DNA from 4 places in the Ligilactobacillus sp. MP3 genome. Region 4 is predicted to be linked to each of the others. Evidence: predicted binding sites of a transcription regulator. Region 4 holds the regulator's gene; each other region holds the start of a gene.
What was found. Region 4 encodes CtsR, which represses protease genes until heat stress. Its sites were predicted from a motif close to TTGGTCAAAAAAGGTCAAANA; they were not measured.

Region 1 (7,673 bases), on a different contig from region 4:
TTGATGGGTGAAGAATTAGGAAGAATTGCTAGTTATTTAAATAACGGAAATAATCCAATTTTCCCTGATGGCGTAAATGTAAGTTTTGTTGAAATTCTAGAACCAGGCAAGATCTTTGTTCGTACATTCGAACGTGGGGTAGGTTTCACAAATGCGTGTGGTACGGCGATGTCAGCTTCAAGTTTGATGTACGTCCTACTACATTCTGACCAAATTGACTTTGAAAAGTTGATTACAGTTATTAATCCTGGTGGTATGGTAAGAACAATGGTTCACAAACGTGAAAATGGTGACTATTGGATGTCATTGATTGGTAATGCGACAGAAGTGGCTAAGGTTAATATTTCTCAAGCAGATGCAATCAATGGTAACTTTGATAATTTCACATGGAATGAAACTGGTGAGCAAGCAGCTTATGAAGCATTTATTGCTCAACTTCACAGATAGAAGGAAAAATTATGGAATTTGAAGAAAAAGTAAAAAAAGTAGAACATGTTTTTGATGGTAAAATAATTGATTTAGATATTGAAACGATAGAACTTCCAAATGGTAAAGAAGCCAAACGAGAAATTATCCGTCATCAAGGTGCGGTTGCTATTATTGCAATTACTGACGAAAATAAAATGGTATTCATCAAACAATGGCGAGCACCTTTAGGCCAGGTAACTCTGGAAGTACCTGCTGGTAAAATAGAACCTGGTGAGGATCCAAATGTAACGGCAGTTAGAGAATTAAATGAAGAAACCCGCTTTGAAGCTGATAAACTAGAATTTATCAATACTTTCTATACATCGCCAGGTTTTGCAGATGAAAAGATGTACATGTATCATGCTGTAAATCTAAAACCAGTTAAGGATGAACTACCACAAGATAGTGATGAATTTCTTGAATTAGTAGAATTATCACTACCTGAAGTAGAACAAGCAATTGCGAAAGGCTTAATCTGTGACAGTAAAACATTAATTGCAGTTATGTACTGGAAATTAATGCAATAGAGGTGGAAAATGGACGAAAAGCCACAATTAAGGCGTAGTAATAAAGTAGATGATGTTCGGGAAGATTCTGAATTAGAAGGTCTAAGTCGAACAGGTTCTAGGAAACTACGCGAATCAAATGAAGAAAATTATAAGAAAAACCGATTAAAAGCAAGACTAAATATGATAATTGCGGGGTTAATTTTGGCAATTATTATAGTATACTTGATAATGTTTTTCGTTAATTTTTAGTAAAGGAATGAATTTTTTTAATGAAGTATGGAATAATTTGTGCAATGGAAGAAGAAATAAAATCTTTAGTGGCACAATTAGAAGATAAAAAACAAGATACAATTGGTAGAATTGATTTTTATAGTGGTACGATCAACGGAAAAGAAGTAGTACTTACTCGCTCCGGAATTGGTAAAGTTCAAGCTGGTGTGACAACTGGTTTGTTAATTGCTAATTATAAAGTAGATGCTGTTATCAATTCTGGTTCTGCTGGTGGTATTGGCGAAGGATTACATGTTGGTGATGTAGTTCTTTCTACAGGTGCTGCTTATCATGATGCAGATGCAACTGCTTTTGGTTATAAACCAGGACAATTACCACAACAACCTCAAATTTATACTGCAGATAAAGATTTATTAGAAGCAATATCTAAAGCAGCCAAAGAATCTAATTTGGTGGCTAAAGAAGGTTTAATTGTTACTGGTGATCAATTTGTATCTTCTAGCGAAAAAATTGCAGCAATTAAAGAAATTTATCCGGAAGCTTTGTCTTGTGAAATGGAAGGAGCAGCAATCGCTCAGGTTGCTTATCAATTCTCAGTACCATTCTTAATTATTCGTGCGATGTCTGATGTTGGCGATGAAGATGCTGGGCAAAGCTTTGATGAATTTATCATAGAAGCTGGTAAAAAGTCAGCAAATATGATTTTAAACTTTTTAGAAAAATAATGTAAGGTGAGAAAGTTGAAGTATATTTACTTAGATAATGCAGGCACAACTCCAATGGCTACAAAAGTTATTGAGAAGATGACTGAAACTATGACCAATACTTTCGGCAACGCTTCTGCCGTAAATTATTATGGTCGTCAAGCACGTGCTATCTTAGATAATAGTCGTCACGTAATAGCTGAGTCAATTAACGCTAAAAATGACAATGAAATTGTATTTACTAGTGGCGGTACAGAAAGTGACAATACTGCTATTATCCAAACAGCGGTGGCTAGAAAAAATGAAGGTCGTCATTTGATTACTACAGCAATTGAACATGAAGCAGTTCTAAAACCAATGGCATATTTAGAACAAGAAGGCTTTGAAGTTACTTATCTTCCAGTTGATGAGTATGGTCAAATTAATTTAGATGATCTAAGACAAGCTATCAGGCCAGACACAATTTTAGTATCTATTATGATGGGGAATAACGAAGTTGGAAGTCATCTTCCTATTAAGGAAATAGGTGAAATTGTTGCTCCAACTAATGCTTGGTTCCATACAGATTCAGTTCAAACTTATGGTGCACTTGATATAGATGTTCAAGATTTAAAAGTTGATTTATTATCAGTGTCTGCACATAAATTGAATGGTCCTAAAATGTTAGGATTTCTATATCGCAGAGATGGAATTAATTTTCCATCCTTGATCAAAGGTGGAGATCAAGAATTAAAGCGTCGTGCAGGAACTGAGAATGTACCGGCGATTGCAGGTTTTGCAGAAGCTGTTAGTTTATTACCAGCAGAAGTAAAAGAAGAACATCGCCAAAAATACTTATCTTTTAAACATCAATTGGTGGATGGATTAAAGGAAAATGGAATTGACTTTGAGATTAATGGGCATCTCGAAGAAAATCAATTACCTCAAATTATTAGTATCTGGTTTAAAGGCTTTGCTAGTGATAGTTTACTAACTAACCTTGATTTAAGTGGGATTTCAGCAGCTGCTGGTTCAGCATGTACAGCTGGCTCATTGGAACCTTCTCATGTTTTAGTAGCAATGTATGGTGAAGATAGTCCAAGAGTTGCTGAATCCTTACGTTTTAGTTTTGGAATCAATAATACTAGTGAGGACATTGATTACTTGATTGAGACGTTAGTAAAAATTATTAAGAAATAGAGGGGATTTATTATGGCATATGGCACAACAGCAAAAATATTAGGAGATACAAAGACATACAAACTTTCTACTAATGTTAAGAGATTTCCACTACGCGATGCAGGCTTTATAGAGTCTAAGGGTGGTAAATTTCAATTAGAACGTTCATTAGATCCATATTCTCCTTTCAATCAAGGATATAAATTAAAAGTCGCAATTCAAGCTGACATGAAGAACTTTAAGATGGTTACTTTAACAGCTAATGGAATGCGCGAAGTAAATATTTTTAAAGGTAATGACAACCAAGGTAATATTGAACAATTAGAATTTATCATTAATGATTTAAAGGAAAGGAAAATCCTAGAAGAAGTTTAGGATGTATTTATGCTTGATATTAATGGTAATAATAGCTATAATGTAGCTTACTGAACAAAAACGACCTTCAAATCGTGAAATTCAGAATATATTGAAATGATGGTGATTTTTTGTGAAAGACAAGAGTCAAATTCGTGTCGTTGTAGGAATGAGTGGTGGAGTTGATTCTTCAGTTTCTGCTTACTTATTGAAACAACAAGGATATGACGTTGTTGGTGTATTTATGAAGAACTGGGATGATAAGAATGATAGTGGTGTCTGTACAGTAACAGAAGACTATCAAGACGTAGCTAAAGTTGCTAGTCAAATTGGTATTCCTTATTACTCAGTTAACTTTGAAAAGGAATATTGGGATAGAGTATTCACATATTTCCTTGATGAATATAAAAATGGACGTACTCCAAATCCTGATATTATGTGTAATAAAGAAGTTAAGTTTAAAGCTTTCTTAGATTACGCAATGTCTATTGATGCAGATTATATTGCAATGGGACACTATGCACAATTGCGTCGTGATGAAGATGGCAGAGTGCATTTACTACGTGGAGCAGATGATAACAAGGATCAAACTTATTTCTTGAGTCAGCTTTCACAAGAACAATTACAAAAAGTAATGTTCCCAATTGGACACTTACAAAAATCAGAAGTGAGAAGAATTGCTGAAGAAGCAGGTTTAGCAACTGCTAAAAAGAAAGATTCAACTGGAATTTGCTTTATCGGTGAACGTAACTTTAGTAAATTCTTAGGTGAGTTCTTACCTGCTCAACCAGGTGAAATGGTAACTCTTGACGGTGAAGTAAAGGGAAATCATTTTGGCTTGATGAACTATACTATTGGTCAACGTAAAGGCTTAGGTATTGGTGGCGATGGCAAGAGTAATGAACCATGGTTTGTTATCGGTAAAGATTTGAAGACAAATACTTTATTAGTAGGACAAGGCTACCACAATGAACATTTATATGCTAATAGTTTAGATGCTTCAAAGTTAAGTTTTGTTGACGATATTTCTGATCGCGGTGATGAATTCCATTGTACAGCTAAGTTCCGTTATCGCCAAAAGGATACAGGCGTTACAGTTAAATTTAATGAAGATCGTACAAAGGTTGAAGTTATTTTTGACGAACCTGTACGTGCTATTACTCCTGGACAAGAAGTTGTATTTTATGATGGTGAAGAATGTCTAGGTAGTGGAACTATTGACCACGCATATAAGGAAAGTAAATTATTACAATACGTATAATTTTGATAAAGAGGATTGCTATTAAGTGATCCTCTTTATTTTTAAATAAAAGGTCAAACTTAGTCAAAGTTTAAAAAAGATGATATAATGTAGGAGATGAAATATATTATAAGGACTGATAAGTATGGATAACGAAAATTATACAACTGAAGTTCAAAAAAGTTTAGCAGAAGCGCAAAAGGTGGCAATTAACCGAAAGCATCAAGAAATTGGAATTAATGAATTATTTAAAGTGTTAGTCCAACCTGGAGAAATAGCTGCCGAGATTTATAAAAAAGCAGGTTTAGACATACAGGCCTTCGAAAACTTTATTGATGGCGAATTAGATAAAGTTAGTGTTGTTGAAGGTGGTAATGTTCAATATGGACAATCAATAAGTCAGCAACTTTTTTCATTATTGCAAAAAGCACAAGAAATAGCTAAAGGCAATCAAGATACTTATGTTTCTGTAGATACCTTAATGTTAGCTTTAATGGAGTTAGAGTACAATCCCTTAACAGAATATTTAAAGCAAACTGGATTAACAAAAAATCAGTTAGGCAAGGTTGTAGCTGATTATCGAGGAGGAGAAAGAGTGACAAGTCAAGATCAGGAAAAAGGCTATAAATCACTTGAAAAGTACGGAGTAAATTTAAACAAAGAAGTTAGAAATGGTAATCAAGATCCTATTATTGGACGTGATGAAGAAATTCGCGATGTTATTCGAATTTTATCAAGAAAAGCTAAGAATAATCCAGTTTTGATAGGTGAACCTGGTGTTGGTAAAACGGCTATTGTTGAAGGACTAGCACAGAGAATTGTTCGAAATGATGTTCCAGATAACCTAAAAGATAAGACTATAATTTCTTTGGATATGGGTTCCTTAATTGCTGGAGCTAAATATCGTGGAGAATTTGAAGAACGATTAAAGAATGTATTAAAAGAAGTGAAGAAAAGCGAAGGAAAGATCCTACTTTTCATTGATGAAATTCATAATATAGTTGGAGCAGGTAAGACTGAAGGTTCGATGGATGCTGGAAACTTATTGAAGCCAATGTTAGCTAGAGGCGAATTACATTTAATTGGTGCCACTACTTTGGATGAATACCGAGAATATATTGAAAAAGATAAAGCTCTTGAAAGACGTTTCCAAAAAGTACTTGTTAAGGAGCCAACTGTTGAAGATACAATTTCCATTTTGCGTGGCTTAAAAGAACGTTATGAAATTCATCACGGAGTTCGTATTCATGATAATGCTTTAGTAGCAGCTGCAACTCTATCCAATCGCTATATTACAGATAGATTTTTACCAGATAAAGCCCTTGATTTAATCGATGAAGCTTGTGCTGAAATACGTGTAGAAATGAATTCCGTTCCTAATGAATTAGATCAAGTAACTCGCGAGTTAATGCGTGAGGAAGTTGAAGAAGCTGCTTTGAAGAAAGAAACAGATGCTGCATCTAAGAAACGCTTAGAGGAGTTACAAGCCGAATTATCCAATTTGCGTGAAAAAGCTAATAAACTTCGTCAACGTTGGGAAGATGAAAAACTAGACATCCAAAAAGTATCTGATAAGAAATCTGAATTAGATAAAGCTCGTCATCAATTAGAAGAAGCTGAAAATAATTATGATTTAGAAAAGGCTGCTAAGTTACAACATGCAACGATTCCACAACTAGAAAAAGAACTACAACAATTGGAAAATAGTGAACGTCCTAAAGAATGGATGGTTGAAGAGTCTGTCACTGATAAGGAAATTGCAGAAGTAATTAGTAGAATGACTGGTATTCCAATTAGTAAATTGGTTGAAGGAGAACGTGAAAAGCTTTTACATTTAGCAGATAATTTGCATAAGCGTGTAATAGGCCAAGATGAAGCTGTAGATGCAGTCTCTGATGCAGTCTTAAGATCTAGAGCTGGTTTGCAAAATCCTAACAAGCCACTGGGATCTTTCTTGTTCTTGGGACCAACAGGTGTCGGTAAAACAGAACTAGCTAAGGCTTTAGCAGAGAATTTATTTGATTCTGAAAGCCATATGGTAAGAATAGATATGTCAGAATATATGGAAAAATATTCAGTTTCAAGATTAGTTGGTGCTGCTCCTGGTTATGTAGGATACGAAGAAGGTGGACAACTTACAGAAGCTGTTCGTCGCAATCCTTATACTATTATTTTGTTAGATGAAGTTGAAAAAGCTCATCCAGATGTTTTCAACATTTTATTACAGGTTCTAGATGATGGACGCTTAACTGATGGTCAAGGAAGAACGGTTAACTTTAAGAACACAATTTTAATCATGACATCTAATTTAGGTTCAGAGTTCTTGCTAGAAAATGATTCTACAGATGGTACAATTTCTCCTGAAATAAAGAAGAAAGTCATGCAACTAACACAGGCACATTTCAAACCAGAATTTTTAAACCGTATTGATGATATTTTGATGTTTACACCATTAACAATGGATTCTGTACAAAAGATTGTTGAAAAATTCATTCATCAATTGTCAGACAGGTTAGAAAGTCAAGAGATTACGTTAGGTATTGATGAAGATGCTCAGAAGTGGATTGCTAAAGAAGGATATAACCCAGCTTATGGTGCAAGACCATTGCAAAGATTTATAACTAATAACGTTGAAACGCCGCTAGCTAAGGAAATAATCGCTGGGAAAATTCTACCTCATTCTAAAGTAACGGTAACTTTAGTAGATAACCAATTAAAATTTATAACTCAAGCATAATAAAAAAGTGTGTGAATTTTACGTTCACACACTTTTTGTTTGATATAAACTATTTTGAAGCTTTTTTATCGCTGATAAAGTAGTTCAAGCAGTTAATACCGATTAAACCACCAATCATGCAAATTACACCACTTGCTAACCAGTCAAATTGAACACCAGTTAAAGCAGAAATGATATAACCAATAACTTCACCATAGATAAAGCCCCAAAATAGGACTGTAAGTTGTTTACCCATTTTCAACACCTCATATCTATACTAAGTTATTCTATCA
Region 2 (7,673 bases), on a different contig from region 4:
CTTTGCCACAAGAATATAGTAGTGCCGGTGAGATGGATTATCGAGTTCCAGCAACAGTAGTGCGTCAAAAAGATGGCTCAAATGGATTAATGCTAAAATATAAGACTTACAAAGTTGAAGAAGGAAAACCTGAATTGACAGGACTTCCAGCAGCTTATGTAGAGTCAGAATCGGAAGCTAATACTTTGATTGTTACGCTAGAAGACGAGAAAAGTGGAGTTTTATTTGACTTACTATATACAATATATCGTGATTATCCAATTATTACACGTTCAGTTAAGGTTAAGAATCTAGGACAAGAAAATGTAAACTTGGAAAAAGTTGCATCCATGCAAATAGATTTCTCTCAACGAGACTTTGATGTAATTAGTTTACCAGGAGCCCATGTAAACGAACGTCATTTAGAAAGACAAAAATTAGGATATGGGATTCAAACATTTGGTAGCATTCGTGGTACTTCTAGTCATCAAATGAATCCGTTTGTTGCTTTGGTTGATAGTAATACTGATGAATTTAATGGTGCTGCGTATGGCTTTGCGTTAGTTTACTCAGGAAACCATGCTTTTGAAATTGAAAAAGATCAACTTGATCAAGTTCGATTATTAGTAGGGATTAATGGTTATAATTTCAATTGGCAATTGCCAGCAGGGGAAAGTTTCCAAACTCCAGAAGTATTAATGACATATACTGATAATGGATTGAATGCTATGAGTAAGGCATTTCATAATATTATCAGAGATAGAATTACACGTTTCAAATATAAATATAAGGAACGCCCAATTCTAGTTAATAATTGGGAAGCTACATATTTTGACTTTGATGAAGATAAATTAAAGCCAATCGTAGACGAAGCCAAGGAACTGGGGATAGAGATGTTTGTATTAGATGATGGATGGTTTGGTCATCGCGATGACGATAATTCATCATTAGGTGATTGGAATGTATATGAGAAAAAATTCCCTCAAGGCTTAAAACATTTTGCAGATTACGTACACAGCAAAGATTTGAAATTTGGTATTTGGTTTGAACCAGAAATGATTTCAATGGATTCGGAATTATATAGAAGCCATCCTGAATATTTGATGCAAGTTCCAGGAAGACAACCAAGTCCATCGCGTAATCAATATATTTTAGATATGACAAGAAAAGATGTCAGAGATGACATAGTTGATCAGGTTTCAACTATTATTGCTGATAATGACATTGATTATGTTAAGTGGGATATGAATCGTAATTTATCTGATATCTATTCACAAAATCTACCTGCAGATAGACAGGGTGAAGTTTATCATCGCTATGTTTTAGGGGTTTATGATATTTTAGAAAGAATAACTAGCAAGTTCCCAGATGTTTTATTTGAAGGCTGCTCTGGCGGTGGTGGACGATTTGATGCAGGCTTTGTTTACTACATGCCACAAAGCTGGACTAGTGATAATACGGACGCGATTGCCAGATTAACTATTCAATATGGTACAAGTTTAGTATATCCACCATCAATGATGACAGCTCATGTGTCTGCAGTTCCAAATCATCAAACTGGTAGAGTGACACCAATCGATACTAGAGGTGCAGTTGCTATGAGTGCAGTCTTTGGTTATGAGTTAGACTTAACAACATTGACAGACGAAGAAAAAGAAATTGTTAAAAAACAAGTAAATCAATACAAGGGTATTAGAAAATTAGTCCAATATGGAGATTTCTATCGTTTACAATCTTCTAAAGATGGTAATAAAACAGCTTGGATGTTTGTAAGCCCTCAAAAAGATGAAGCAGTAGTAATGGTATGTAAAGTTTTAGCAGAAGCTCAACCTGTATTAACGAAAACTAAATTATATGGATTAGATACCAATAGGAACTACCGTGATGTTGAAACTAATAAGGTTTATGGTGGCGATGAATTAATGGAATTAGGATTCTATGATCCTATTATCCGTAATGACTATGCTGCTACAATGTATCATTTTAAAGCTGAATAAATAAAAAAAGAGATGTAAGTTGAATTTCAACTACATCTCTTTTTAAAATTGTAGATATTCCCAAATTGTCCAACCTAGACCATCAACTTCAAACCAAAGCATACGACCGACACGGTTACGAGCAGTTATGAGCACAGTTTTTCCATTTTCTATCTCATTAATTTTTTTACCGAATGGTCGATCATAAAGAGCAAGTTTTTGGTTAGGTACAAAGTTAATTTCAGCAGTAACAGATAATTTAACTGGTTCAGGAATACTTAGTTCAGGATCATCCTGGATAGGAGCGATCTTTAATGTATCTGATAAAGTATATGGATTGTTTTCTAGTAATTCCATACGTTGTTCATCAAATTTAACCCAGGCATTTCCGCCAATGTTATACCACCAATCATTATTGATAAGCTGAATAGACTCAAATGTTTGCCAAACAGTATCTGGAGCAAGTGTGACAGATATATCATGTCCTTCGGGTTCTGTATAACTTAAACAATAAGAATTGATACGAAGATAATGCACATTATGATCAACAATTTTCCAACGTGATTTACGATAATAGTATGTGACTAATTGTTGTTTATCTGAGAAGACACCACGAGTAGGACCAACAGCTTTTTGTAGTGAATAGTCAGGGATGGTAGGGGCATTTAATTCAAAACGTTCCCCAAAATCTCCTCGGATAAAGACAGGACGCATCAGTAACTTTTGCTTATCAATATCTTGTGAAAATAGCCAAACATCAGCCCCTTGATGTTTACGATAGGTAAGAGTTACAGAACCATATGGATCAACAAAGGCACTGGTAAATCCTGAAATATTAATTAAGTCATAGTTGGGAAATTCTTTGAATCTTAAATGAAGTTCTTCGCCAATATATCCAGAAATAATTTGTGGAGTAGTCAGACTTTGACCACGATCGTCTTGATATATGATGATTAAAGTAGCGTTATGTCCAACTTTAGTGATAGGTTCTTTATTTTTATCTGAGAGATCACTTTTTTCAACTGTGGATATATCATTTTTTTGTTTTGTTTCATTATTTTTATTAAACTTCATCAAGTTTTTTACTGAGTCTAAGAATGCCATTATTTCACCTCATTTCATGAAGAACTATTATCTTCTATTATATCATTAAAATAAACAAGATTTTAAATGAATTTGTGAAATAATAAAAGCCCGACAAATTTGATGTAAAATATCAATCTGGGGCTAATAAGTAGTAGTTATATATGAATTAGTTATTAACGATGATTTCAACTAAACTCTTTTGTTTAGTAATCTCTATATTTTTAGCGTCATTCTTCAAAAGTTTTTCAACAACAAAATTTATTTCTTTGTCAGTTATTCCACGTAATTTATTTGAAATTACAATTTCAGAAAATCCATGCTTTTTCTTATATACAACACGTGAATTTCCTAAAGTATAAACTTTAATGAAGTGGACAGGGGTGGCTGCTAATTCACGTTGAATGTCTTTAGCATGACTAGCAGTTACATCAACTAAATGCATCATAATAATCACCGAACCTTTCCTGTATCTCTAATTATATTATAGCTAAATATATTAATTTTATCAAAAATATTGAATAAAAAAGCATAAAAAAAGAGAGTTAAAAAGTTAACTCTCTTAAGAAATTAATCTTCATTTTTTTCAGACTTAGATTTAATTACGATATCACCATTATCATCTAAATCAGCAACAAAATTTTGGACATTTGGATTATCAAGATAAAAATCAGCAATTTTATCTTCAATTTGTTCTTGAATTACACGACGAAGTGGTCTAGCACCCATCTTAGGATCATAACCTAATTCTGCAAGTTTATCTGCGACCTTATCACTAACATCAATATGCATATTTTGATCAGCCATCATTTTATTAACATCATCTAGCATTAAGCGAACAATTTTGACTAAATCATCTTTAGACAATGGATTAAATTCAATGATATCATCAAAACGATTTAAGAATTCAGGTTTAAAGTATTTGGTTAATTTATCAATAACTGAATGAGATGAACCATTTGCTTCAGCTCCAAAACCAACTGATACTACAGAATCGCCACTACCAGCATTACTTGTCATAATGATGATAGTATCTTTAAATGAAACTGTTCTTCCTTGAGAATCAGTTAGACGTCCATCATCAAGAATTTGTAAGAACATATGCATTACATCAGGATGAGCTTTTTCAACTTCATCAAGCAAAATTAAGCTATAAGGATGACGGCGAACTTGTTCAGTTAATTGACCAGCTTCTTCATAGCCAACATATCCAGGAGGAGAACCAATTAATTTAGAAACTGAGAATTTCTCCATGTATTCACTCATGTCAAATCGAATCATTGAGTCTTCAGTACCAAATAACTCGCGGGCTAATTGCTTAGCTGTTTCAGTTTTACCTACACCAGTAGGACCAACGAATAAGAATGAACCAATTGGACGTCCTGATTTATTGAAACCTATACGATTTCTTCGAATTGAACGAGCAACCTTATCTACAGCTTCATCTTGACCAATAACATGTTTTTCAAGTGAAGAGCCTAAATCACGAAGTTGTTCTTTTTCCTTAGTTTTTAATTCACCAACAGGAATGTTAGTTTTTTCTTCTATAATACGTTCCATATCTTTTTCGGTAACAACTGGAGTATCTTCATCTGAAGCATTGTCTTTCATCTTTTCAAAACGTGATACTTGGTCACGATAGTAAGCTGCTTTTTCATAATTTTCTTCTTTTAGTGCAGCTTGTTTTTGATTTTCGGCATTCTTAATGCGTTCTTCAATAATTTTTGGATCAGTTGCATGAATTGTTAAATTCTTACGAGATCCAGATTCATCTAATAAATCAATTGCTTTATCAGGTAAGAATCTATCTTGAATATATCTATTAGATAAAGTTACAGCAGCCTTTAAAGCTTCATCAGTATATTTTACATGATGATAAGCTTCATATTTATTACGAATACCATTTAGAATTTTAATAGTTTCCTCGACACTAGGTTCATCAACTTGAACTGGTTGAAGACGACGAGCGAGCGCTGCATCTTTTTCAATTGTTCTGAATTCATTTAGGGTAGTAGCACCGACTAATTGGAATTCTCCACGAGCAAGAGATGGCTTGAGTACATTCCCAGCATCCATTCCGCCTTCTGCATTACCAGCACCAACAATTTCATGAATTTCATCAATAAATAAGATTACATCTTTTTGTTGTTTCAATTCTTTCATTAGTTGTTGCATTCTTTGTTCGAATTGTCCGCGGATACCTGTTCCTTGTACTAAAGAAACAACATCTAGACGAATAACTTTTTTTCCGATTAGTTTTTGAGGAACATCGCCATTAACAATTTTTTGGGCGAGTCCTTCAACAACAGCAGTTTTACCAACACCAGCTTCACCAATTAAAACAGGATTATTTTTAGTACGTCTATTTAGAATTTCAATTACTCTGGCTATTTCTTTATCACGTCCAATAACTGGATCGATTTGACCATTTTTTGCTTCTTCTGTTAAATCTAATCCATATTGTCCCAGAATAGAGGAATCACCATTACGATTACCGTTATTTCCACCTATGCGACCACTTTGTGTAGGTGGCTCTTGAGACATACTTTGTTGGTTAGAAAAATTAGGATTAGATATAGCTCTGAAAATATCATCTAAACTACCAAAACCAAATGGATCTTGTCCGATATTATTAAAGCCGTTAGCTTCATTTTTGATTTCTTGGTAACAATTTTGACAAAGATCAATAGAGGTTTGGCGACCGTTTAAATTAGTTGTTAAGTGAATTGTCGCAGGATTTTTATGACAATTTTGACATAACATAGATTTTCACGACCTTTCTATCAACATATCAAAGTTATTTTGACCAACTTTGACCTTAATGACTTCATTATACAATGTTAGGTATAAAGTTCAAGTATAAAGACTTGAATAAAATATATGTTATAATTTTGTGCGCGAGGTGATTTTTATGGAAAAAGATTATACTGCATTGTTAGACGAACTTAGAGAAGGAACACTAGATAAGTTAGAAATAAATACAGAAGAATTCATGGATTTTCAAAAAGCTTTTATGAATTATAGTCATAGAAAGAATATTGTTGGAACAGCTAAACGAGGTGGGGGAGCTACCTATATTTATAGTAAGGAATCCAAATTAATTTAGTATTAATTGTGTTTTGTGCATGATAATGATTTTAGCAAGTATATTTTAAGTATAAATCAGTAAAGATAGTTATTTAACAGTAAAAATACCTAAAAAATATGTATAAATTTAAAATGAAGTAAGTCTTGTCTTACTAAGGTTTTCATGTTATTATCATAGTATCGAGATTGTTATCGTTTGCATATCGTTAATGTAAACGTGTTCTTAACAAGACTCTTAATCACATATATTTACTTATTCAAAGGAGATTGATTAATAATGGAAAAGAAAGAATTTCACGTAATCGCAGAAACAGGTATTCACGCACGTCCAGCTACATTGTTGGTACAAGCAGCAAGCAAATTTAACTCAGATGTAACATTGGAATACAATGGCAAGTCTGTAAACTTGAAGTCTATTATGGGTGTTATGTCCTTAGGTGTAGGCCAAAATGCTGATGTTGTAATTTCTGCAGACGGTGCAGATGAAGCAGAAGCAATTGCTGCTATTGAAGAAACAATGAAAAAGGAAGGTTTAGCTGAATAATGACTAAGGTTTTAAACGGTATCGCAGCTAGCGATGGTATTGCAGCTGCTAAAGCTTACATGCTCGTTCAACCTGATTTATCATTTGAAGAAAAAACTATTGATAATCCAGATGCTGAAATCGAACGTTTAAGTGCAGCTGTTGAAACTTCCAAACAAGAACTTGAAGTCATTAAGCAAAAAGCTACTGAAAATCTAGGTGCTGAAGAAGCACAAGTTTTTGAAGCTCATTTGACAATTTTATCTGATCCAGAATTATTTGGACAAATTAACGATAAAATTAAAAATGACAAAGTAAATGCTGAAGCTGCTTTGAAGAGTGTAACTGATATGTTCATTCAAATGTTCGAAGCAATGGAAGATAATGCTTATATGCAAGAACGTGCTGGTGATATTCGCGATGTTACTAAGCGTGTTATGGGTCACTTGTTGGGAGTATCTATCCCTAATCCTGCATTAATTAATGAAGAAGTAGTTATTGTTGCTCATGACTTAACTCCTTCCGATACAGCTCAGTTGGATCGTAATTTTGTTAAGGGATTTATCACAGATATTGGCGGACGTACTTCTCACTCTGCTATCATGTCTCGTACATTAGAAATTCCTGCAGTTGTAGGTTCTGGTAATGCTACAAGTGAAATTTCTGAAGGTCAAATGGTTATTATTGATGGTTTAGATGGACAAGCACTAGTAGAACCAACTGACGAAGAATTAGAAGATTACAAAGCTAGAGCTAAGGCTTTTGCTGATCAAAAAGCAGAATGGAAGTTATTGAAGGATGCTAAGTCAGTTACAGCAGATGGTAAAGAAGTTAAATTAGCTGCAAACATTGGTACACCTAAGGATGTTGAAGGTGCAAATGATAATGGTGCAGAAGCAGTCGGATTATTCCGTTCTGAATTTCTTTACATGGATGCTTCCGAATTGCCATCTGAAGAAGATCAATTTAAAGCATATAAAGCTGCTGTTGAAGGTATGAATGGTAAGCAAGTTGTTGTTCGTACA
Region 3 (7,673 bases), on a different contig from region 4:
AACTTTCCGGAAAAGTTTCAGGAATTACAGATTTTGGTGCATTTGTTGATTTAGGGGATAAGAAAACAGGATTAGTTCATATTAGTGAAGTATCCAATACTTTTGTTAAAGATATCCATGAAGTCTTATCCGTTGGTGATGAAGTTACTGTTAAAGTTTTATCTGTCAGTGATGATGGTAAGATCGGTCTTTCAATCAAGAAAGCAGTAGATAAACCTCAAAAACAAAACAACCAACGTCGTAACAATAATCACGAACAACATAATAATAGGGATAAAGTAAAGAAAAATCATAATACTTCTTTTAAGCCAAAGCATGAAGAAAAGAAGAAAGATTTCGATTCCTTATTAGCTGGATTTTTGAAGGAAAGTGAAGATAGATTGACTTCCTTGAAACGTAATACAGAAGGAAAACGTGGCGGTCGTGGCGGTCGTCGCAGCTAATACAACAAAAGGCAAGAGGTAATTACTTCTTGCCTTTTTATTTTTTTGAAGTGAGTGATAAAGTTGAATGTAAAAAAATTTGAAAATCAATTATTACAGCGACTTAGAGATTTAAAAATTTCCAATAAAAAAGTATTGCTTGCAGTTTCTACAGGTGTAGATTCTATGGTCTTATTATCAGGAATGTTGAAATTGAGTAAAGTTTTAGATGTAGAAATTAATGTCGCTTATATTGATCATCAATTACGAGAGCAAAGCAAAGAAGAAACAAAATTTATTAAAGAGTTTTGTTTTGCACGAAATATTCCTTTATATGTATACAGGTGGGAAAAAGAAGAACATCCTGTACAAAGCATTGAAGCTGCAGCCAGAGAAGTTAGATATAACTTTTTTGAAAAAGTCCTAAAAGAAAATAATATTGAGTACTTGGTAACGGCGCATCATGGAGATGACCAAGCAGAAACTTTTTTAATGAAATTAATTCGAGGTGGGAATATTCAACAATTACAAGCAATTCAATCTGTACGCATTTTCAGAGAGGATTATCAAATAGTTCGTCCCATGTTAATTTTTAATAAAAAAGAAATTTATGATTATGCTAAACAATTAGGGATTAAATATTATGAGGATGAAACTAATAAAAGCGATGACTACCAAAGAAATAGGTTACGACATCATATAATTCCAGTATTAAAAGCAGAAAATCCAGAATTTTTAAAGCATGTATTAGAATATACTCAGCAATTAACAAATAATTTACAAGCAATTCAAGAAGTAGCTGATGTGAAACTGAATAAGATTTCTAAAGAAGAAACTTTGGACTATGATAAATTTGTTAAAGAAAGTCCCTTATGGCAACGTATTCTACTTGAACGATATTTAGAAGTAAAAGGATTAGAAATCAAAGAAACACAGGTACAGCAAATTTTAGCGATGCTTAATGATGAGAAGAAACCTCAAGCAAAGTTTGATTTGAATGAAAAATTTGAATTCTATCATGAATATCTCGAAATAGGAATAAGAATTAAAAGTACTACTAGTTTAAATCTAGAAGAAAATTTTGAATTAAAATTGAATCAATGGCACAACTTAGAAGAAGGAAAAAAGATAGGCTTATTTAAGATTAATGAAATAGAACTAATGCCTGGAGATGAAACTCTAGTTGTAGAAGATAATGAAAATTGGGTAATTAGACATAGACAACCGGGTGATTCACTAAAAATGAGCTTTGGAAATCAAAAAATTAAAAAAGTTTTTATTGATAAAAAAATTCCAAGTGAACAGAGAAATAAGAGTTGGCTAATTACAAAAAATAAAAATGAAGTGTATTGGATTTTAGAAACAAAAAAAACTGATTTGTCACTGGCCCCACAAAATGCTAAAATTCATTACATACTAGTATTTAGAAAAAAATAAGAAAGAGGTTAATCTTATGAACAACGACATCAAAGAAGTTTTATACAGTAAAGAACAAATCGCTGAAGTTACTAAAAAACTAGGAAAGCAAATTACTAAGGATTTTGAAGGTAAAAATCCATTAGTAGTTTGTGTTCTTAAGGGTGCTGTTATGTTCACAACTGATATTATTCGTGAAATCGATACATATTTAGAATTAGATTTTATGGACGTTTCTAGTTATGGAGAAGGAACAGAATCATCTGGTGAAGTTAAAATTATTAAAGACTTAGATACATCTGTAACTGGAAGAGATGTTTTAATCGTTGAAGACATTATCGATACAGGTCGTACATTACAACGTTTAGTTGAACTATTTAAGCATCGCAATGCAAAATCTGTTAAGATTTGTACTTTACTTGATAAACCTGAACGTCGTGTTGAAGGAGTTAAGCCTGACTATGTAGGTTTTGAAGTTCCTAATGAATTTGTAGTAGGTTACGGTTTAGACTTTGCAGGTCGCTATCGTAACTTAGGATATGTTGGAATTTTGAAGCCTGAAGTTTACGAAGGTTAATAAAATTTTAAACAATTTATTTTAGTGAAATTAATAGTCAATAATAGTCAAAATTTATTAATTATGCTATTATATTCACAATGGAGTGCTTATTTAATGGTGATAAGTGACTCTTTAATCCTTGGATATGGAGGAACGTTATGAATAACAACAGGAATGGTAACGGACTTCTTAGAAATAGTTTCTTTTATATCGTAGTATTCTTGGGTATTATGGGTGTCTTATATTATATGTTTGGTAGTCGCCAAAGTATGCAGACACAACAAATTCAATCTAGTCAATTTATAACAGAATTGAAGAAGAATAATATTAAAGATTTTACGATGCAACCTTCTGGAAGTACGTACAAAATAACGGGTACTTATCGTCATGCTAAGAAATCATCTGGTTCGAGTGGTATTGCCGGAATTGCTTCTAGTGGTGCGGATGAATCAACTGGTTTTACAACTAATGTATTGACGAATGACTCGACTGTAAAACAAATTCAAGAGTATGCACAAAAAAATAAAATAAAAAATAGTGCTAAAGAAGAAGAATCTAGTAGTATTTGGATTCAACTTTTAATTTCAGTAGTTCCAATTCTATTCTTCATTTTCTTCTTCTACATGATGATGGGTCAAGCTGGCCAAGGTGGCGGCGGTGGCCGTGTTATGAACTTTGGAAAATCCAAAGCTAAGCCTATTGACAAAAAGAACAATAAAGTTCGTTTTTCAGATGTAGCTGGTGCTGAAGAAGAAAAGCAAGAATTAGTTGAAGTTGTAGAATTTTTGCGTGATCCACGTAAGTTCTTAGCTTTAGGTGCTAGAATTCCATCTGGTGTGCTATTGGAAGGACCTCCAGGAACTGGTAAAACTTTACTTGCTAAAGCTGTAGCTGGTGAAGCTGGTGTACCATTCTTCTCAATTTCTGGTTCTGACTTCGTTGAAATGTTTGTCGGTGTTGGTGCTAGTCGTGTGCGTGACTTATTTGAAAATGCTAAAAAGAACGCACCATCTATTATCTTTATCGATGAAATTGATGCGGTAGGTCGTCGTCGTGGTGCCGGAATGGGCGGTGGACATGATGAACGTGAACAAACACTTAACCAAATGTTAGTTGAAATGGATGGTTTCGAAGGTGATGAAGGTGTCATCGTTATGGCAGCTACTAACCGTTCTGATGTATTAGACCCTGCTTTGCTACGTCCAGGTCGTTTTGACCGAAAGATTTTAGTAGGTCGTCCTGATGTTAAGGGTCGTGAGGCTATTTTGAAGGTTCACGCTAAGAACAAGCCTTTAGCAAAAGATGTCGATTTGAAGATGATTGCTAAGCAAACACCTGGTTTTGTTGGTGCTGACTTAGAAAACTTATTGAATGAAGCTGCATTACAAGCTGCTCGTCGTGATAAGAAAGAAATTGATGCATCTGATATCGATGAAGCAGAAGATAGAGTTATTGCAGGACCTGCTAAGCGTGATCGTGTAATTAGTAAGCATGAACGTGAAACAGTGGCATATCACGAAGCTGGACATACAATTGTAGGTTTAGTATTAAATGAAGCACGTGTAGTTCATAAGGTTACAATCGTACCTCGTGGACGTGCTGGCGGATATGCTATCATGTTACCAAAAGAAGATCAAATGTTGATGTCCAAGAAGAACCTTAAGGAACAAATTGCTGGTTTGATGGGTGGACGTGCAGCCGAAGAAATTATCTTTGGTCAACAATCTTCTGGTGCTTCTAATGACTTCCAACAAGCTACTCAATTAGCTAGAGCAATGGTTACAGAATTTGGTATGAGTGACAAGTTAGGCCCTGTTCAATATGAAGGTCAAGCTAATATGCAACCTGGTGAATTCAATGGTCAACATAGTTACTCTGGACAAACAGCTAATATCATTGACGAAGAAGTTAAACGTATTGCCAATGAAGGTATGCAACAAGCTAAGGAAATTATCGAAGCTCATAGAGAACAACATAAAGTAATCGCTGAAGCATTACTTGAACATGAAACTCTAGATGAAAAACAAATCTTGAGTTTGTATAAGACAGGTAAGATGCCAGCAGAAAACGAAGATGAATTTCCTAGTGAAAAGGCAGCAACTTTTGAAGAAGCAAAACAAGCTGTTGAACGTAGAGAAGCTAAAAAACAATTAGCTGAAAAAGATGAGGAACATAAAGAAACAGAAGTGTTCTATCCTCATGAATCAGATGAAGATTCTGATAAGAAAGATGAATAACAAAAATGGTATTGGTGGTTTTAAACTGTCAGTACCATTTTTTATTTGACAAAATAAAAAAGATAATAATAGAAAAATTGACTACAATTTGTTAGTATGTAATTTGTGTATAAAAATAAAGAGGTAAGAAAAATGTCTGATTATTTAGTTAAAAGCTTAGTATATGATGGAGCGATTAGAGCTTATGCAGTTGATGCTACTGAAACTGTAGGAGAAGCACAAAAATTACACGATACTTGGAGTGCTGCTTCAGCTGCTTTTGGTAGAAGTTTGATAGGTACTTTATTATTATCAGCATCGGAACTATCTGGTGATGAAAAAATGACCGTAAAAATCAATGGCGATGGACCAATTGGGGCTATTGTGGTAGATGGTAATGCTAAAGGTACAGTCAAAGGATACGTACATGAACCACATGTGCATTTGCCTTTAAATGAAAAACATAAGATTGATGTTAAAGGCGCAGTAGGTACCCAAGGCTTTTTATCAGTAACTAAAGATTTAGGATTAAAAGAGCCTTTTACAGGACAAGTGCCCCTTGTATCTGGTGAGTTAGGTGAAGATTTCACTTACTATCTAGCTAAGTCAGAGCAAATTCCATCAGCCGTAGGATTATCTGTTTTTGTTGAAGATGATAACACAATAGGTGTAGCTGGTGGTTTTATGATTCAAGTTTTACCAGGAGCTAGTGATGAGATTTTAGATGAAATTGAAAAGAAGTTACAAGAAATACCGTTAGTATCTGAAATGATGCGTAAAGATGGTAAGACTCCTGAAGAAATTTTGTATACACTTTTCCCAAAAGACAAAGTAAAAATTCTTGAGAAAATGCCAGTAGCATATGCATGCGATTGTTCAAAAGAAAGATTTGCTGAAGCACTAGCAAGTTTACCTAAAAAAGATCTTGAAGAAATGATAGAACAAGATAAAGGTGCAGAAGCAGTTTGCCATTTTTGTGGGAAAAAATACGAATTTAATGAAAAAGAATTAACTAAAATCATGAATGAAGCTAATCAAGCTTAAAATGGAGGAAGAGAATAATGGAATGGAAAATTGGTGATATAGTTATCCCTAATCAAGTTGTAGTAGCTCCTATGGCTGGGGTTACAAACGTTGCCTTTCGTATGATTTGTAAGGAATTTGGTGCAGGTTTAGTTGTTTGTGAAATGATTTCTGACAAAGGAATCCATTTTAGAAATAAGAAAACATTAGATATGCTATTTGTTGATCCAACTGAGCATCCAGTTAGTGTCCAAATTTTTGGTGGTAGCAAAGAAACTTTAGTTGAAGCTGCTCAATTTGTGGCAGAAAATACTGCGACTGATATTATCGATATAAACATGGGTTGCCCAGTTCCTAAAGTTACAAAGACTGATGCTGGTGCAAGATGGCTTTTAGATCCAGATAAGATTTATGAAATGGTTCATGCAGTTACTAGTTCTATAGGTAAGCCTGTAACAGTTAAGATGAGAACCGGTTGGGATGAAGATCATATTTTAGCTGTTGAAAATGCATTAGCAGCAGAAGAAGGTGGAGCTAAAGCATTAGCAATGCATGGACGTACTAGAAAGCAATTATATACAGGACATGCAGATTGGGGAATTTTAAAAGAAGTAGCTGATCATTTAACTAAGATTCCATTTATGGGGAATGGTGATGTTCGTACACCAGAAGAAGCTAAGAAGATGTTGGATGAAGTTGGAGCAGATGCAGTAATGATTGGTCGTGCAGCTTTAGGTAATCCTTGGATTGTTAAGCAAACAACACATTACCTTGAAACAGGAGAAATTTTGGAAGAACCTACACCTGCAGAAAAGATTAAAGTTGCTAAGGAACATTTACATCGTTTAGTTAAAGCTAAAGGTGAAGTTATTGGGCCAAAGGAATTCCGTTCTCAAGCTGCATATTATTTGAAAGGAATCCCACGTTCCGCACGTACTAAAGCGGCTTTAAATTCTGCAGATACAGAAGTAGAAATGATCGATATTTTTGATAATTTCTTAGCAGATACATTAGCACGTCAAGCTGTTTAGTGGATATTTTGTTAATATTGTAATTAATATGTCCAGTTGACTATGATATAATAAAGAGCAGTGTATAAATTATTGAGAAAGTGAGGATTTTAAATGGCTAATCAACAATCAATGAATGATCAGTTAAGAGTTCGTCGTCAAAAGATGCAAGAATTGCGTGATGAAGGCGTTGATCCATTCGGTCATAGATTTGAGCGTGATTTCTTAAACAAAGAATTACACGACAAATTTGAAGATAAGACAAAAGAAGAATTAATTGACTTAGATGTTAAGGCTACAATCGCAGGACGTATGGTAGCAAAGCGTGGTAAAGGTAAGGTAGGCTTTGCTGATCTACAAGATAAGACAGGTAGAATGCAACTTTACATTCGTAAAGATGAAGTTGGCGAAGAAATGTACCATATCTTTAAACGTTCAGATTTAGGAGATTTCTTAGGTGTAACTGGTGATGTTATCAAGACTGATATGGGTGAGCTTACAATTAAAGTAACTAAACTTACTTTCTTATCCAAGGCTCTAAGACCATTGCCAGATAAATTCCACGGTCTTCAAAACGTAGAACAAATTTATCGTCAACGTTACTTAGACTTAATTACTAACCGTGAAAGTTACAATCGTTTTGTAAACCGTAGCAAGATTGTTACAGCTGTTCGTAATTATTTAGATAGTAATGGATTTTTAGAAGTTGAAACACCTGTATTACATAATCAAGCTGGTGGTGCAGCTGCACGTCCATTTATTACACATCATAATGCATTGGATATTCAACTTTACTTACGAATTGCTTTGGAATTACACCTCAAACGTTTGATTGTTGGCGGAATGGAACGTGTTTATGAAATAGGTAGAGTTTTCCGTAATGAAGGAATTGATACTAAGCACAATCCAGAATTTACAATGCTTGAAACTTATGCAGCATACTTTGACTTTAAAGACGTTATGGATGAAACAGAAGGTATCTTTAAAGCAGCTGCTAAAGTTGTAACATCTGATGGAAAGATTAACT
Region 4 (7,673 bases):
GATTTGGAGCAAAAAGAACTTCTTTTGGTGAAGTAGTTTTTACTACCGGCATGACAGGATATCAAGAAGCTGTTACTGATCAGTCATATGCCAATCAGATTTTAGTTTTTACTAACCCATTAATTGGTAACTATGGGGTGAACTTAGATGATTTTGAATCCTTAGAACCAAATTGTCAGGGGGTTGTTTGTCGCGAAGTTGCTAGAGTTTCAACTAATTGGCGCAAACAAGAAAGTTTTCCAGAATTTTTAGAAGAAATGAATATTCCAGGAATTAGTGGTATTGACACACGTGCATTAACCAAACTCTTACGTTCACACGGAACAATGAAAGGTATGTTAGTTGATGCTGAAGTTGACATTGAGGAAGCAAAACAAAGATTACATAATACAGAAATAACCAGTCAAATGGTAGCTGAAGTGTCTACAAGTAAAGCATATCCAAATCCTGGTAATAAGCGAAACATTGTTTTAGTAGACTATGGAGTTAAGCATAGTATTTTACGTGAGTTGGCTGCACGTGATTGTAACACAATTGTTTTACCTTATACGGCCACAGCTAAAGATATTTTAAGACTTAAGCCAGATGGAGTATTACTATCTAATGGACCTGGTGATCCAATTATGATGGAGAATGCAGTTGAAATGGTCAAAGAAATTGAGAAAAAATTGCCAGTATTTGGTATCTGCTTGGGCCACCAAATCTTGTCATTAGCAAATGGAGCCAAAACATTTAAGATGAAATTTGGTCATAGAGGCTTTAACCATCCAGTAAAAGAAATTGCTACAGGTAAGATAATGTTTACCTCACAAAACCATGGGTATGCAGTAGATCCAGATTCCATTGAAGGAACAGATTTAATTGTTACACATACAGAAATTAATGACGGAACCGTAGAAGGTGTTAAGCACAAGTATTATCCAGCATTCTCCGTGCAATTCCATCCAGATGCAGCACCTGGACCACTTGATGCAATAGATATTTTTGATGATTTTATGCAAATTATTGATCAAAGAAAGGAAGAGAGAAACAATGCCTAAAAGAACAGATGTCCACAAAATAATGGTGATTGGTTCAGGTCCAATTATTATCGGTCAAGCAGCAGAATTTGATTATTCTGGAACACAAGCTTGTTTGGCTTTACGTGAAGAAGGATATGAAGTAGTTTTAGTAAACTCCAATCCTGCTACTATCATGACAGATACAGAAATTGCCGACAAGGTATATATTGAGCCATTAACAGTTGAATCAGTTTCTCGAATCATTCGTCAAGAATTTCCAGATGCAATTTTACCTACTTTAGGTGGTCAAATTGGTTTGAACTTAGCAATCGCATTGGCTAAAACTGGAATTTTAGAAGAATTAGGAATAAAGCTTCTAGGAACGCAATTAGATGCAATTGATCAAGCTGAAGACAGACAAAGATTTAAGGAATTAATGCAAGAATTAAATGAACCAGTTCCAGACTCAAAGACTGTTGAAACTGTGCAAGAAGCTTTAGATTTTGCAGCTGAAATTGGATATCCTGTTATTGTTCGTCCTGCATTTACGATGGGAGGAACTGGTGGCGGATTGTGTGATAATCCTGAACAATTAAAGGAAATAGTAGCCAATGGTCTAGAACTGTCACCAGCAACTCAATGTTTGATTGAAAAATCAATTATGGGTTACAAAGAAATTGAATTTGAAGTAATGAGAGACGCTGATAATAATGCGATGGTAGTATGTTCAATGGAAAACTTTGATCCAGTTGGTATACATACAGGTGATTCTATCGTGTTTGCTCCAACTCAAACTTTATCAGATAGAGAATATCAGATGTTGCGTAACTGCTCTTTGAAATTAATAAGAGCATTGAAAATTGAAGGTGGATGTAATGTTCAATTAGCTTTGGATCCTAATAGTTATAGATACTATGTTATTGAAGTAAATCCTCGTGTATCACGTTCATCAGCATTAGCTTCTAAAGCAACAGGTTATCCTATTGCTAAATTAGCAGCTAAGATTGCTGTAGGATTGACACTGGATGAAATTAAAAATCCTGTTACAGGAACAACATTTGCTGAATTTGAACCCGCTCTTGACTATGTTGTTGCTAAGATTCCACGTTGGCCATTTGATAAATTTACTCGTGCAAATCGTCGTTTAGGTACTCAAATGAAGGCAACTGGTGAAGTAATGGCTATTGGACGTAGTGCTCAAGAAGCTTTACAAAAAGCAATTCGCTCATTAGAAATTGACGAAAAAGATTTAATTTCTGCTAAAGCACAATCTGCAACTGATGATGAAGTAGAAGAAAAATTATTCCACGCACAAGATGACAGACTATTTTATATAGCAGAAGCATTTCGTAGGGGTTACACAATTGAAGAAGTACACGAATTAACCAAGATTAATTTGTATTACTTAGATATTGTAAAACAAATTGTAGAGTTAGAAAGTGAACTTTCTCAAAATAAAGAAGATTTAGATGTTTTAAAACGTGCAAAACGTTATGGATATAGTGATTACACAATTGCTAAGTTATGGGGTACTACAGAAGATGAAGTAAGAAATTTACGTAAAGAACATAAATTGCTACCTGTTTACAAGATGGTAGATACTTGTGCAGCAGAATTTGATTCAAGTACACCTTATTTCTATAGCTCATATGACTTAGAAAATGAAAGTAAAAAATCTGATAAAAAGTCAGTGCTTGTAATAGGTTCAGGTCCTATTAGAATTGGCCAAGGTGTAGAATTTGACTATGCAACTGTACACAGTGTTAAGGCTATCCAAAAATTAGGATATGAAGCAATTGTAATGAATTCTAATCCTGAAACAGTATCAACAGATTTCTCGATTTCTGATAAATTGTATTTCGAACCTTTAACACTTGAAGATGTTTTAAATGTGATTGATTTAGAACAACCAATGGGAGTAATTGTACAATTTGGTGGGCAAACAGCGATTAACTTAGCCGCTGGATTAAAAGCACATGGTGTAAAGATTTTAGGTACAACAGTTGAAGATCTGGATAGAGCTGAAGATAGAGAACTATTTGACCAAACAATTAAGAATTTAGGATTGAAACAACCAATTGGTAAAACAGCAACCACTCAAGAACAAGTTATTGCTTGTGCAGAAGAAATTGGCTATCCAGTATTAGTTCGTCCAAGTTATGTTTTAGGTGGTCGTGCTATGGAAATTGTTAACAATGAACAAGAGTTATTAGATTATTTAGCACAAAATGCTCCTGCAGAAATTGATCACCCAATTCTCGTAGATGCTTACTTGTCAGGTCTAGAATGTGAAGTAGATGCGATTTGTGATGGTAAAGACGTATTACTTCCAGGTATTATGGAACATATTGAACATGCTGGCGTCCACAGTGGTGATTCTATGGCTGTTTATCCACCTCAAAGCTTTGATGAAAATATAAAGCAACAAATTGTGGATGCAACTGAAAAGTTAGCTGTCGCATTAAAGTGTGTTGGTATTATGAATATTCAATTTATTATCCATAACAACGAAGCATATGTGTTAGAAGTAAATCCTCGTGCTAGTCGAACTGTACCATTCTTAAGTAAGATTACTGGAATTGAAATGGCACAAGTTGCAACAAGAGTAATTCTAGGAGAATCATTAGCAGAACAAGGATATCAAAGTGGTTTATACCGTGAAAGTGATATGGTACATGTTAAAGCACCAGTATTCTCATTTAGTAAGTTAGCAGATGTTGATAGCTTCTTAGGACCTGAAATGAAGTCTACAGGTGAAGTTATGGGTAGTGACTACACCTTTGAAAAAGCACTGTATAAAGCATTTACAGGTGCTAAGATGGAATTACCAGATAATGGAAACGTGCTATTAACAATTGAAGATAAAGATAAGGATGCTGTATTACCACTTGCTAAGAGATTTAGTAAGATAGGTTATCGTATGTTTGCAACTGAAGGAACAAGTCAATTTTTACGTGAAAATGGTTTGTTTGTACAAACTGTAGATAAGTTAGGTAAAGATACTGGTAATGAAACTTCATTACATGATTTGATCGTTAATGATGGTGTTGATTTAGTAATCAATACTATGAGTCATGATCAAGAAGTAGCATCGGATGGGTTTGTAATCCGTCAATTAGCTATCGAGCATAATATTGCATTGCTAACATCATTAAATACAGCAGATGCATTATTAAAAGCACTTGAAAATCGTTCATTTGCTACTAACTCACTTTAATTAATGGAGGAATTTATCATGGAAACAAAAAAATTGGCAGTATCATTGCCTGGACTAGAATTAAAAAATCCTATCATGCCTGCTAGTGGAACTTTTGGCTTTGGCGATGTTCCAAGCGCTAATAAATATTCTTTGGATACATTAGGAGCATTGGTTATAAAAACTACTACTCCAGAAGCTAGAACCGGGAATCCTGATCCTAAAATATCAGTAATTGAAGATGGAGTCTTAAATGCAGTTGGTCTTACTAATCCTGGTGTAGATGTAGTAGTGTCTGAAAAGTTATCAACTTTAAGAGAAAAATATCCTGAACTACCAATAATTGGAAGTGTTGGTGGAGCAACAGAGGATGATTATGTTGAAGTAGCTACTAAGTTGTCACAATCAGGAATGGTTAATGCATTAGAACTGAATATATCTTGTCCTAATGTCCATGAGGGTGGTATGGCATTTGGAACTGTTCCAGAAGTTGCTGAAAGATTAACAAAGAAAGTTAAGGAAGTTTCAACAGTTCCTGTTTATGTAAAACTCTCACCTAATGTAACAGATATAGTGGCTATTGCCAAAGCTGTAGAGCGTGGTGGAGCAGATGGAATAAGCATGATTAATACAGTTTTAGGAATGCATATAGATGTAGCTTCAGGTAAACCAGTACTTGGTAACATTATGGGTGGTTTATCTGGAAAAGCTGTAAAAGCAATTGCGATTAGAATGATCTATCAAGTCGCTCAAAACACTGATTTGCCAATTATTGGAATGGGCGGAGTAGAAACAGTAGATGATGTCTTAGAGATGTATATGGCTGGTGCTTCAGCTGTTGCTGTTGGAACTGCACATTTCCATGATTCTATGATTTGTCCACATTTAATTGAAGAACTTCCAAAAAGAATGGAAGAATTGGGAATTGAAAGTCTTGAGGAATTACGTTTAAATGTGAAAAAACGTGGAGCGTTCAAGCTTTAATAAGTAAAAATAAAGTAATATAATAGAATCTGTACTCGGAAAATAGCTCAGCTTGGTAGAGCACATCGTTCGGGACGATGGGGTTGCAAGTTCGAATCTTGTTTTTCCGATAGGATTCTAAAAAACACAATATTGTTAAACTCTCTTTGAGTAGAGTAGGGATTAAAAAATTCTTGCACTACTTTAAAGAGAGTTTTTTGATTGTTAATAGATACTAAATTTTTGCATTTGTTGCCGAAATTCATTTATAATAGACTAAAAGTCAATGTAGGTCAAACCTACAAGAGAGGATGGAGAATTATGCAGAACCGTAACATTTCAGATATTATTGAACAATATTTGAAAGATATATTGGCTGATTCAAGAAGAATTGAAATAAAGCGGTCTGAGATTGCACAGCAATTTGACTGTGTTCCATCACAAATTAATTATGTAATAAAAACTCGTTTTACTTTGAAAAATGGCTATGTTGTTAAAAGTAAACGTGGCGGTGGCGGCTATATTCGGATTGTAAAAGTAGATTTGGCAGAGAATCAGTCTGTTTTAGATGATTTGATTTCTGCAATTGGCACTGAAATTACAGAAAACCAGGCTTACCAATTAATTAGTAGTTTATACGAGGATGGCGTCTTTTCTAGAAAAGAAGCAAATTATGTCTTAGCTGCTATTAGCCGACAAGCTTTGGATTTGCCGACTGCTGAAATGGAAAATATGATTCGCGCAAGGATTTTGGTAAGTATCTTAAATCAATTGAGATGCGAAGAATAGAAGGGAGTAATGGTTATGGCTATGGAAGAAAGGTATACACCGAGTGCTAAACAAGTATTAGTTCTTGCACAACAACAAGCTAATTACTTCAAGCATCAAGCAATAGGAACAGAGCATTTGCTTTTAGCACTAACAATGGAAAAAAATGGCGTAGCTGCTAAAGTATTACAAAGTTTTGTAGTAACTGAAGTAGATGTGCGAGAAGAAATTGAACATATCGTAGGATACGGTAATTTACAACGTAGAGGCGCTGATACTTATTTACCATATTCCCCAAGGACTCGTTATGTATTAGAGCGTGCTAGAGAACATGCTAAACTTTTTAATGTTGAAAAGGTAGGAACAGAACATATTTTGTTAGCACTATTAGAAGATGATAAAACTATTTCTTCACGTATTCTAGCAGCTCTGAATATTGATTTACGTAAGGTGAAAAATATTACCTATCGTACAATGGGTGTAGATGCAACAACAGCTAATAGAACACGTAAGAAATTAGCGTTATCAGAAAAGAAACAGGATAATGGTACACCTACGTTAGATGAATTAGCACGTGATTTGACAGAAATGGTGCGTAAAGATCAAATTGATCCAGTAGTTGGTAGAGATAATGAAATTAAGCGTGTTGTTCAAATTTTAAGTAGAAGGACAAAGAATAATCCAGTTCTTTTGGGAGAACCAGGTGTAGGTAAAACAGCTGTTGCAGAAGGATTTTCACAAAAGATTGTAAATGGTGAAGTTCCTGATAATTTGAAGAATAAGCGTGTAATGATGCTTGATATGGGATCTTTGGTTGCTGGAACAAAATATCGTGGTGAATTTGAAGATCGATTAAAGAAGATTATTGAAGAAATTCGTGAAGATGGCAATGTTATTTTATTCATTGATGAAATGCATACTCTAATAGGCGCGGGTGGTGCTGAAGGCGCGATAGATGCTTCCAATATTTTAAAACCAGCATTAGCGCGTGGTGAAGTACAAGTAATAGGTGCAACAACTTTAAATGAATATCAAAAATATGTTGAAGCTGATGCAGCTTTGGAAAGACGCTTTGCTAGTGTGACAATTAATGAACCAACTCCAGAAGTAGCGTTGACAATTCTAAAAGGATTACGTCCTAAATATGAAAAACACCATCAACTTCAAATTACAGATGAGGCATTAGAGAGTGCAGTTAAGTTAAGTAAAAGATATATTGCTTCAAGATTTTTACCTGACAAGGCAATTGATTTAATGGATGAGGCTGCTGCTAGAGTAAGAATTAATAATGCACAAAAAGTGGACAAAGTTTCTGCAATAAAGAAGAAATTATCAGAGCTTTCTCAAGAGAAGACAGAAGCGTTGTTAAAAGAAGATTTTGAAAAAGCTGCAGAAATCAGAAATGAAGAATTAAAGATTCAAGAAAAGCTTGAAAAGCAAATCCAACGTGACAAAGATGAAGAGGATAGCAATAACTATCGTGTAAAAGTTACGGCTGAAGATATTGCAGAAGTTGTTTCTGAATGGACTGGTGTTCCAGTGACTCAAATTAATCGTTCTGAAGGAGACCGACTAATTAGATTAGAAAAGATATTGCATAATCGAGTTATAGGACAAGATGAAGCTGTTAAAGCAGTAAGTAAAGCGATAAGAAGAGCAAGAAGTGGTTTGAAGGATCCTACAAGACCAATTGGCTCATTTATGTTCTTAGGTCCTACAGGTGTAGGTAAAACTGAATTAGCTAA

Region 1: a site for CtsR is predicted at 4,735-4,755, ahead of clpB (ATP-dependent chaperone ClpB). Genes of this name have one in related genera too.
Region 2: a site for CtsR is predicted at 5,838-5,858, ahead of NOU10_RS08770 (ATP-dependent Clp protease ATP-binding subunit). Genes of this name have one in related genera too.
Region 3: a site for CtsR is predicted at 2,449-2,469, ahead of ftsH (ATP-dependent zinc metalloprotease FtsH). Genes of this name have one in related genera too.

What each region holds. Positions count from the first base shown of each region.
Region 1 covers NZ_JANFQI010000006.1:52,516-60,188, reverse strand. The annotation lists gene dapF (diaminopimelate epimerase) at 1-447, shown strand, start outside; gene NOU10_RS05825 (NUDIX hydrolase) at 459-995, shown strand; gene NOU10_RS05820 (hypothetical protein) at 1,005-1,226, shown strand; gene NOU10_RS05815 (5'-methylthioadenosine/adenosylhomocysteine nucleosidase) at 1,247-1,933, shown strand; gene NOU10_RS05810 (cysteine desulfurase family protein) at 1,949-3,091, shown strand; gene NOU10_RS05805 (DUF1831 domain-containing protein) at 3,104-3,445, shown strand; gene mnmA (tRNA 2-thiouridine(34) synthase MnmA) at 3,558-4,685, shown strand; gene clpB (ATP-dependent chaperone ClpB) at 4,810-7,401, shown strand; gene NOU10_RS05790 (YjzD family protein) at 7,451-7,636, opposite strand.
Region 2 covers NZ_JANFQI010000015.1:6,886-14,558, reverse strand. The annotation lists gene NOU10_RS08785 (alpha-galactosidase) at 1-1,976, shown strand, start outside; gene NOU10_RS08780 (MucBP domain-containing protein) at 2,019-3,059, opposite strand; gene NOU10_RS08775 (DUF1827 family protein) at 3,208-3,486, opposite strand; gene NOU10_RS08770 (ATP-dependent Clp protease ATP-binding subunit) at 3,609-5,801, opposite strand; gene NOU10_RS08765 (hypothetical protein) at 5,950-6,144, shown strand; gene NOU10_RS08760 (phosphocarrier protein HPr) at 6,403-6,669, shown strand; gene ptsP (phosphoenolpyruvate--protein phosphotransferase) at 6,669-7,673, shown strand, end outside.
Region 3 covers NZ_JANFQI010000005.1:128,835-136,507, forward strand. The annotation lists gene NOU10_RS05520 (S1 domain-containing RNA-binding protein) at 1-443, shown strand, start outside; gene tilS (tRNA lysidine(34) synthetase TilS) at 501-1,859, shown strand; gene hpt (hypoxanthine phosphoribosyltransferase) at 1,876-2,415, shown strand; gene ftsH (ATP-dependent zinc metalloprotease FtsH) at 2,556-4,634, shown strand; gene hslO (Hsp33 family molecular chaperone HslO) at 4,767-5,657, shown strand; gene dusB (tRNA dihydrouridine synthase DusB) at 5,675-6,667, shown strand; gene lysS (lysine--tRNA ligase) at 6,761-7,673, shown strand, end outside.
Region 4 covers NZ_JANFQI010000007.1:3,063-10,735, forward strand. The annotation lists gene NOU10_RS06230 (carbamoyl phosphate synthase small subunit) at 1-1,040, shown strand, start outside; gene carB (carbamoyl-phosphate synthase large subunit) at 1,033-4,218, shown strand; gene NOU10_RS06240 (dihydroorotate dehydrogenase) at 4,237-5,181, shown strand; tRNA gene NOU10_RS06245 (tRNA-Pro) at 5,218-5,291, shown strand; gene NOU10_RS06250 (CtsR family transcriptional regulator) at 5,482-5,949, shown strand; gene NOU10_RS06255 (ATP-dependent Clp protease ATP-binding subunit) at 5,959-7,673, shown strand, end outside.